3 regions of the Sphingomonas aerolata genome follow, and region 3 is predicted to be linked to each of the others. Evidence: riboswitches for the same ligand, from Rfam matches in the RefSeq annotation. Region 3 holds a riboswitch; each other region holds the start of a gene.
What was found. A riboswitch is a leader RNA that binds a small molecule or an ion and turns the genes downstream of it on or off. The one in region 3 is predicted to bind cobalamin.

Region 1 (3,275 bases), 1.1 Mb from region 3:
CGGCGATGAACCTGATCATCCTGCGATCGGTGTGGCGGACCTTCGGCCATGTCCGCGGCGGGGGGCGCTATGTCGAGGAGGATCTCGACCTGCTTCTCGGCAATCGCGGGCTGCTCGCGCGGCTGTTCCGGCCGATGTTCCGGCTGGTCACGCGCAGCTGGCACATGGCGCCGCTCGGGTTCCTGTTCGGGCTGGGGTTCGACACCGGGACCGAAGTCGCGATCCTCGGCCTGTCTGCAAGCCAGGCGGCGGACGGGCTGTCGATCGGCACGGTGCTGGTGCTGCCGGTGCTGTTCGCGACGGGCATGGCACTGGTCGACAGTGCCGACGGGGTGGTGATGCTCGGCGCGTATGAATGGGCGTTCGTGAAGCCGATCCGCAAGCTCTATTACAACATCACGATCACGCTGATCTCGGCGATCGTCGCGATCGCGATCGGCGGGATCGAGACGCTCGCGCTGCTGGCGTCGAAGCTCGGCCTGAGCGGGGGCGTGTGGGACGTTGCTTCGGCGCTGGGCGAGAATTTCAACGGGCTGGGCTTTGCGATCATCGCGCTGTTCGTGGCGTGCTGGGTGCTGAGTTTCGCGATCTACCGGTGGAAGCGGTTCGACGAGATCGAGGTGGTGCGGGGGTAACGAGCAGCGTCGTCATCCCCGGCTCGACCCGGCGCCCAGAGCCAATCACCGGATCATGCGTGGCCCTGGATCCTGACTTTCGTCAGAATGACGGAGGTCAGGTGCATTGGCACAGTCACGAAACTCCTCTAAACCCAACCCCGAGGTTTGGTTCTACCGAACCTCAACAGATCGCGCCGGTGCCCTTCGGGGCTTGAATGGGAATGCGGTGCGGGAGCTTTGCCTCCCAATGCCGCGGCTGTCCCTGCAACTGTAAGCGGTGAGCGAGACGCACAGGCCCCCGATGCGGGGGCAGCCACTGGGTCACGGGACCTGGGAAGGCGTGCATCGAGCTTCGACCCGCGAGCCAGGAGACCTGCCAGCGTCATGGTCGCTCTTGCCTTGATCCAGGGGATGGTCGCGGCACGGTACTCCGTCTGAGCGACGAACGCGTGCGGCCTTCAGGTCGTGCGCGCGTGTGGCTGCGGGCGTGCGCCCGTCCGTGGCCGTCGTTCCAACGCCCGGAGAGTATCGCATGACCGACCCCCAGCCGACCCTGGCCAAGATTCCCGTTACCATCGTCACCGGATTCCTCGGCGCGGGCAAGACCACGCTGATCAGCCACCTGATCCGGAATGCCGGTGGCCGGCGGCTCGCGGTGATCGTCAACGAATTCGGCACGCTCGGTATCGACGGCGACATCTTGAAGGGCTGCGCGATCCCCGATTGCCCGGCCGAGAATGTCGTCGAGCTCGCCAATGGCTGCATCTGCTGCACCGTCGCGGACGATTTCATCCCGACCGTCGAGACTTTGCTCGCGCTTGACCCGCGGCCCGACCACATCCTGATCGAGACGTCGGGGCTCGCTTTGCCCAAGCCGTTGCTCAAGGCGTTCGACTGGCCCGCGATCCGGTCGCGGATCACAGTCGACGGGGTGATCGCTCTGGCCGATGCGGAAGCGGTCGCCGCGGGACGGTTCGCGCCCGACCTCGCCGCGATCGAGGCGCAGCGGCGCGCGGATCCGAGCGTGGATCACGAGACGCCGCTTGCCGAGGTGTTCGAGGACCAGCTTGCCTGTGCGGATCTGGTGCTGCTGACCAAGGCGGATCTGGCGGGCGAGGCGGGGGTGGCTGCGGCGCGCGCGGTGGTCGCGACGGAGTCCCCGCGTGCGTTGCCGGTGATCGCGCTGACCGACGGGGTGATCGATCCGCGCGTCGTGCTCGGGCTGAACGCGGCGGCGGAGGACGACATCGCCGCGCGACCGTCGCACCATGATGGCGCGGACGATCACGAGCATGACGATTTCGACAGCATGATCGTCGACCTCGGCGAGATCGCGGACCCGGCGGCGCTCGCCGCGCGGATCGAGACCCTCGCGCGCGACGCCGACATCCTGCGCGTGAAGGGCTATGCCGCGGTGACGGGCAAGCCGATGCGGCTGCTGGTGCAGGCGGTCGGGGCGCGGGTGCGGACGCAATATGACCGGCCGTGGCGCGGCGACGAGGCGCGCCAGACGCGGCTGGTGGTGATCGCGGAGCATGACCGGATCGACCCCGCAAGGATCCGGGCCGCGCTTCAGGGCTGACGACGATGCACGTCGTCTTCCGCGAAAGCCACGGGCTGGAGGAGAGCGCGGTCCCGCAGGACCTGGCGCAGAGCCCGGCGGATCTTGTCGTCCTGTCCTTTTCGGACGGGGATCTCGGCGCGTTCGCGGCCGGGTGGCGGCGTGCGGCGGCGAGTGGGAGCCCGCTGCCGTCGCTCCGGCTCGCCAATCTGTCCGCGCTCGCGCATCCGCTGTCGGTCGATACCTATGTCGAGCGGACGCTGAGCGGGAGCGGGAGCGGTGGGGCGAAGGGGATCGTGATCCGGCTGATCGGCGGGCGGTCCTACTGGTCCTATGGGTTGCAGCAGGTCGAGGCACTGGCGCGGGCGCGGGGGATCGCGCTGGCGGTGCTGCCGGCCGACGGGCGGATCGACGCACGGCTCGATGCGGCGTCGACGGTGCCGGTGTCGACGCTGCGCCGGCTCGCCGCCTTGTGCGACGATGGCGGCGCGGTCGCGGCGCAGGCGGCGCTGGCGCAGATGGCGCTGGCGGCAGGGCTCTATGCGGGGCCGGTCGCGGGGGTGAAGACGGTCCCAGAGGTCGGCGGCTGGCAGCCGCGCGACGGGGTGACGTGCCCCGCGGCGTTCGCGATGACTGCGACGCGGCCGCGAATCCTGCTGATCTTCTACCGTTCCTACCTGACCGCTGCCGATCTCGACCCGGTCGAGGCGCTGCATGCCGGGCTGAGCGCGGCGGGGTTCGAGGTCGTCGGGCTGTTCGCGCCGTCGCTGAAGGCGCCGGGCGCGGCGGGGTGGCTGGCGCGTTGGGTCGTCGCACTGCGCCCGGCGGCGATCGTGAACGCCACCGCCTTTTCCGGCCGCGGCGCCGATAACAGCTCGCCGCTCGACGGGGCGGGGGTGCCGGTGTTCCAGGTCGCGCTGGCGACATCGGACCGCGCCGCCTGGGCGGGATCGACGCGCGGGCTGTCCCCCGCCGACCTGGCGATGCACGTTGTTCTGCCCGAGGTCGACGGACGGCTGTTCGCAGGCGTCGCGAGCTTCAAGGAGGACGGCGTCCGCGACGACGCTCTCGGCTATGCGCGGCGCGAGCACCGGGCC
Region 2 (3,275 bases), 610 kb from region 3:
GTCGGCGCTGCCGACCTCGCCGGCGACCAGCAGCGTTTTGGCGTTGGCGAACGTCGTCCCGCTGCTATTCTTAAGCGTTACCCAGCCCTGGATATCGACCGTGCCGCTCTTGTCGTCGAACAGCGCGACATAATCGGCGCTCCAGCCGAGCCCGCGGCTCAGGTAGGACAGCGTCGCCGGGCGGGTTCCTCCGCGCGTGCTGGTCAGTGTCACCGACAGCGTCGGGCGCGCCCGCAGCGCGTCGGGCACCCGGTCGAACACCGCGCGCACCGGCAGGCCGTCGTCGCGCAGTACCTCGACATGACCGTTCACTTCGATGACCACGCCGCCGTTCACCGCCAGAACTTTCGCGCGATCGCGGGTTTCCGCGCCGGTGGCCGGATTGGTCCGCACCAGCGTGATCGTCTCGCCGACCGCTTTCTCCATCAGGCTCGACGGGCTGAGCAGGTCATAGTCGAAATTCTGCTCGACGATCGCGGCATCGGGCACGGTCAGCGACACCGTTTCCGGTCGGATCGCTGCGCTCACGTCGGGGAAATTCTGTTGAACCCGCCCGCTCGCCAGGTTCAGCGGACGGATGTCCTGCACCAAGGCGACGTCGTTGGTGTAGATGGTGACCGACACGTCGCCTTGCGCCGTTCCGGCGGTCGAGGAATCAGCAGGGGGCGGCAATTGCTGAGCGGCTGCCGAAATCGACCCGAGCAGCATCACCAAACCACACGCTCTCGAGATGCTTTTGCGCACGCTACTCTCCCCCGGTCCTTGCTATAATGGCGAGACCGCATCAGAAGGGCAACGCGACATTGTGGGTCTGATTTTCTGACCCAAACAACGGCGCTTGTTCGCTCTGATCGGTGCGATGCGCCATTAAGGTTATGATACGTTGATCATAGCCAAACTGACGGTGTCCGCGAGACCGACGGCGGAGAGCAAGTCCGTCGGTTACTGGTCGTAGCGGGTGCCGATACGCCACCAATCCTTGGAGCGCCCGAACAAGATATCGATCCGGTCGACGCCGAGCTCGGCGACGCCTTCCCACCGAATCCGCAAAGACCCAATTCCGGTCGTTCTCGACGCATCTGTCGCTTCCCAACTTCCGACATTCGTTAATGGGCACCGACACTCCGTTTGGACTTTTGCGATCGTCGCGTCGACCAATTGCCGGATCGTCTTCGTCAGGATACACCGTCCCCGCTGACCTGCTCCGCTGGAGACGGTCGGCATGATCGCGTCGGTGCCCCGAGAGGGGCTTAATAGGGAACGCGGTAAGGGTGGTTCGCCACCCGAAGCCGAGGCTGTCCCTGCAACTGTAAGCGGCGAGCGCGATGCATATCGCTTCTTCCTTCACAGGGAGGGGCAGCCACTGGGCCGGACGTTCTGTCATAAAGGCCTGGGAAGGCCGTGCATCGTGTGATGACCTGTGAGCCAGGAGACCTGCCGGCGTCTGGTCGCTCTTGCCTGGCCCAGGGGGTGGCCGCGGCACGGTACTCCGTCGAGCGACGACGTGTGCGGTGGGGACCGCACGGGCATGCGTGCCGGTCGCGATGGCGTCCGGCTGGCGCGGATGTCGGCCGTTCGCGGGAGGTCCCTGCCGGGTTCGCTCGACGCCCCGGGGATTACCGTAATGCCATTCCTATTGTCTCGCCTCGCGGTGGCGGGGGCTTTGCTGTCACCTGTTTTCGCAGCACCGCTCAACGCTCAGTCTTTGCCTGTCTCGGACAATGAGGACATTCTGGTTGTCGGCCAGCAGGCGCGCGACACGCTCACCACGCCGAACGCGACCGGCAGCCGCCTGGGCCTCACGCCGCTCGAGACCCCCGCGACGATCTCGGTCATCGATGGCGCCACGATCCGCGCGCGCGGCGACCTGTCGGTGATCGACGCGACGAGCCGCGCACCGGGCATCAGCAACGCCGGAAACCCCGGCAATGGCGGCACCGCGCTCGCCGCGCGCGGCTTCAGCGGCCAGGGATCCGTGCTTCAGCTGATCGACGGTATAAGGCTGTTCCCGGCTGCCGGCACGATAACCTTTCCGACCGATCCGTGGATGGTCGAGCGGATCGACATCCTGAGCGGCCCAGCCTCGGTGCTCTACGGCCAGGGCGCGCTGGGCGGTGCGGTGAATGTCCTGATGCGTAAACCCGATACGCAGCGGACGCACGTGGAGGGCGAGATCGGCTACGGCTCGCAGGACAGCTTCCATGTCGCGGCGGGCGCAGGCGGGCCGATCACCGAGCGCCTCTCCTATCGCATCGACGGCAGCTATCGCCGATCGGACGGCTATGTCGATCGTGGCCAGTCGCGCAGCCATGCCGTGTCGGGCACGCTGCGCTGGGCACCGACCGACACGCTCGTCGTCACCGCACGGGACGATTACGGCGACCAGAAGCCGATGCGCTATTTCGGCACGCCGCTGATCGAGGGACGGCTCGACGACCGCATCCGGGACCGCAACTACAACACACGCGACGGCTTTATCCGCTACCGCGACAACCGCACCAGCCTGCAGGTCGACTGGACGCCAAGCGACGCGGTCACCGTCAGCAACCAGGCCTATCGCCTCACGTCGAAACGCTCGTGGCTCAACCTCGAAAGCTATTGCTGGATCGCCGCAGACGGGATCTGCTCCAACGGCAGCGCCAACACCGGTACGCCCGGCCGCATACTGAGGACGGACATGACCGGGATCGTCCACGACCAGACGCAGTGGGGCGATCAGGGCAGCGTGACGTTCAAGACGGGCATCGCCGATGGCGTCAGCAACGACCTTGTCGTGGGCTTCGACGTCAACCTCATCAAACTAACCTATTTGCACAATTTCGGGTCTGATCCCCAGGTCTCCGAGGTCGATCCCTTCGCGTTCGATCCCAGTCTGATCGTCGACACCCAGGGGATCGCACCGCGCTATCGGACGCGGACCACCGAATATGCGGTCTTTGCCGAGGACCGGCTGAAGCTCGGCACGCACGTCTCGATCGTCGGTGGCGTGCGCTACGAGCGCGACAAGATCCGCCGCTGGTCGATCAACTTTCCGGACGGCGCTGGCATCGAGACATTCGTGCTCGACAAGCGGCTGCACAACGTGACCTGGCGGATCGGGAGTGTCTATCAACCGATCCCGACGGTGTCGCTCTATGCGCAATATGCCACCGGCGTGGATCCTCTGGGGACGCTGACCACCTATTCGACCGGGCAGGTGCAGTTCAGCAACGCGGTGGGCGACCAGCTCGAGATCGGCGCCAAGGCGGTCTTCCTCGACGGTCGCGGCACCGCCA
Region 3 (3,275 bases):
GCGGTGGTCTTGCCCTTGCCCGGTCCGGTGTGGACCATCAGCAGGCCCTTCTCGATCGTCTTGGCCGCGACGATCTTGTCCTGGACGACCTTCTTCTTGGCCATCCGCGCCGTGTGCTCCGCCTCGCTCCGCATCAGAATGCTGCCTTCACGCCGACATAGGCGCCGCGCCCCTGGCCAACATAGCTGAACACCTCCTCGTACCGCTCGTCGAACAGGTTTTCGACCCGACCGAAAACCGACAGCCCGGGCGTCAACTTGTACGCCGCGTTCAGGTTGACGAGGACATATTCCTGGAGCGAGACGCGGACCGGGACATAGCTCGGATCGGTATAGGCGTCGTCCTGCTGCCGGCCATTATACCGAACGGTGAGCGTTGCCGAGGCGCGCTGGTCGCGGCTGAACGCAGTCATGTTGACGCTGCCGATATGGTTGGGTCGCCGGATCTCCACGCCCCCGTCCTCGCGCGCCTTCAGATAGGTATAGGCGAGGTCGAAGCGCAGCTGCGGAATTGGCTGGGCTGTAGCAAACACCTCGACGCCATGCTGCGTCGATCGCGTATTGCGGTTGCCGGGCGTCGCGACGAAGTCGGGGGCAGGATAGGTGGTAAAGATCTCGTTCGTCAGCCGACTGTCGAAATAGGTCGCGCCGATCGTCGCACGATCCCCCCCGAAAGCCTGTTCGACCCCGGCTTCCCACCCCTTTGACTTTTCGGGCTTGAGGTTCGGATTGCCGATATAACGACCGTCGGAATAGCCGAAGAGATCGAAGTAGCCGGGGTTCTTCACGCTGGTACCGTAGGCACCGCGCACCCGCGTTCCGGTCGCAAAACGATAGCTCGCCTGCGCGCGGTAGGTGGTGGTGTCGTCGAACCGGTTATTCTCGTCGCGCCGCACCGATCCGCCGATCGCTAGCGCGTCGTCGATCACGACGTCATACTGTCCGACGATCCCGACATTGTCGGTGTGCCGCCGCCCTGTGAAGACGAACTCCGAAGAGACCGGACTAAGTGTCTGAAATTCCTCACGCTCGACATCGACTGCGGCGGTCAGCCGATGCCGGATGCGATCAGTGCCGAACCGGAAGGTGCTTTCGAACGATCCCTTGTACCGCCGTCCCTTGTTGCCGAAGCTCAAGGCATCGTCGACCAGCGCCCGGCGTGTCGTATCGGCAAACTGGCCGCTGAGCGCATTCGTCCAGCGGCCATCCGCCAGCGCGAGTTCGGCGCGAACCAGCCCGTAATATGCCTCGACCGTGCTGCGCGCGCCGGGCGTATCGACGATCGTGCCGAACTGCGGGCCGCTCAATGCCGTGTCGTTGCTGTCGGCATCGGTATAGCTATAGCGCCCGACGCCCGTGACCTTCAGCGTGTCGGTCGGCGACCAGCTCAGCTTGCCCGTCGCGCCGACGCTCTTCGCGCCGATGTCGCGCGATCCGCCCCGTGCGGTCGGCGTGCCGTCGGTGAGGTAGGTCGAGCTCGACAGCGCGTAATCGAGATTGCCCGCTACGCCCGCGACCCGGGCGCCTCCCGAAAACGTGCCGAACGATCCCCCTTCGGCCCGCAGTGATACGCCCGGGGCCTCCGCGCCGCTCAGCGTGAGATACTGGATGACGCCGCCGATCGCGTCGGACCCGTACAGCGCCGATTGCTGGCCGCGTAGCACCTCGACCCGGGCCGCCTCGTCGGCAATCAGCGTGCCGAAATCATATTCGCCCTGATAGGGATCGGACACTTCGATCCCGTCGATCAGCACCAGCACATGATTGCCCTCCGATCCGCGGATCCGGACCTGCGTCGTCCCCCCGACCGCGCCGGTCCGGCTAACCGCCAACCCTGGGACGTCGCGCAGCACGTCGGACACGATCCGGGTCTGCCGCTGGTCGAGCGTCGCTGCGTCGAGCACCGTCACCGACGCACCGATCTGATCGGCCGGAACCGCGTCGCCCGATCTCGATGCGGTAACCACCAGCTCAGCGCCGCCCGCTGCCGCCTCGCCCGTCGCCGCAGTAACCGGATCAGGCTCGGCCGCGGCCGGCGATGCAAAGGCCGTGGCGGTGGCGAGCGCCACAAGCGAAACGAAAATTCTGGTCATGAAACGATACCCCCGGCGTCACCAGCGACCGGCCGGGGCCTGCCGTCCGATGCTACGGACAGCCGGCGCAACGCTTGGGGTGTACGCCGAACCGCACCCGCCACGCGCACCGATGCGGCCCCCGCCGCATGGTTCGTCGCTCAGACGGAGTACCGTGCCGCGGTCATCCCCTGGACCATGGCAAGAGCGACCGAGCGCCGGCAGGTCTCCTGGCTCACGGGTCGACGCCCGGTACGCGACCTTCCCGGGCCCTGCGCTTGCGCTCAGGCCTAGTGGTCGTCCCCCCGTGATGAAGGGACATGCGCACCGCACTCACCGCTTACAGTTGCAGGGACAGCCGCGGCATGAGGAGGACCGTCTCCCGCACCGCATTCCCTTTGAAGCCCCGAGGGGCACCGACGCGATCTGCGACCCCGGCCTTCACCGGTTTCGCAGGGCGACGGTAGCGCAGAAATTTCCTGCCGCCAATGGGCCTAAAGTCGCGCGAGGATCGCCCGCGCCTGACGTAAGTGCGGCGCATCGATCATCCGCCCATCAAGCTGCAGCGCGCCCGCCTCGGGAGCCGCCGCAAACGCAGCGACGACGGCGTGCGCATGTGCAACGGTCGCCGCATCCGGCGTGAACGCGGCGTTGATCGTGGCGACCTGCGACGGATGAATCGCCATCATGCCGGTAAAGCCGTCCCGGCTGCCGCGCGCGGCATAGGCTGCCAGCCCGTCAATGTCCGCGATTGCGGGATAGACCGTCTCGATCGCCGCGACGTCCGCCGCATGTGCGCCGAACAGCAGCAGCGATCGTACGAGCTTATAGGGTTCGGTATAGGATCCGTCGTCCTCCCGACTGGTCGCCGCGCCGATCGCCGCGGGCAGGTCTTCGGCGCCCCAGGTCAGGCCGCATAACCGGTCGTTGACTCGCGCATATTCGCCCAGTGTGAAGATCGCGGCAGGCACTTCGGTAGCGATCGGCAGGATCGGCGGACAGTCATCGCCATAAGCCTCGACCAACGCGAGGACGGTCGCGGGTCCGGTCGCCTTGGGCAGCATGATTGCATCGGCCCCCCTCGCGGCAGCGAGATCGTCGTCCAGCCACCCCGAGTCGAGGGGATTGATCCGCACCATCCGGACGACGTCGGTATGGTCCTGCAACGCGGCCCGGACCGCCTCGCGGGCAACGGCCTTGCGGG

Region 1: linked by a shared signal. The riboswitch ahead of cobW (cobalamin biosynthesis protein CobW) and the one ahead of NEF64_RS11395 (TonB-dependent receptor plug domain-containing protein) in region 3 are both predicted to bind cobalamin.
Region 2: linked by a shared signal. The riboswitch ahead of NEF64_RS08785 (TonB-dependent receptor) and the one ahead of NEF64_RS11395 (TonB-dependent receptor plug domain-containing protein) in region 3 are both predicted to bind cobalamin.

The regions. Positions count from the first base shown of each region.
Region 1 is NZ_CP098762.1:1,376,746-1,380,020, forward strand. It holds gene NEF64_RS06445 (HoxN/HupN/NixA family nickel/cobalt transporter) at 1-635, shown strand, start outside; cobalamin riboswitch at 796-1,012, shown strand; gene cobW (cobalamin biosynthesis protein CobW) at 1,150-2,199, shown strand; gene cobN (cobaltochelatase subunit CobN) at 2,205-3,275, shown strand, end outside.
Region 2 is NZ_CP098762.1:1,894,349-1,897,623, reverse strand. It holds gene NEF64_RS08790 (DUF4139 domain-containing protein) at 1-708, opposite strand, end outside; cobalamin riboswitch at 1,216-1,456, shown strand; gene NEF64_RS08785 (TonB-dependent receptor) at 1,625-3,275, shown strand, end outside.
Region 3 is NZ_CP098762.1:2,502,781-2,506,055, forward strand. It holds gene cobO (cob(I)yrinic acid a,c-diamide adenosyltransferase) at 1-134, opposite strand, end outside; gene NEF64_RS11395 (TonB-dependent receptor plug domain-containing protein) at 134-2,092, opposite strand; cobalamin riboswitch at 2,275-2,507, opposite strand; gene NEF64_RS11400 (HpcH/HpaI aldolase/citrate lyase family protein) at 2,566-3,275, opposite strand, start outside.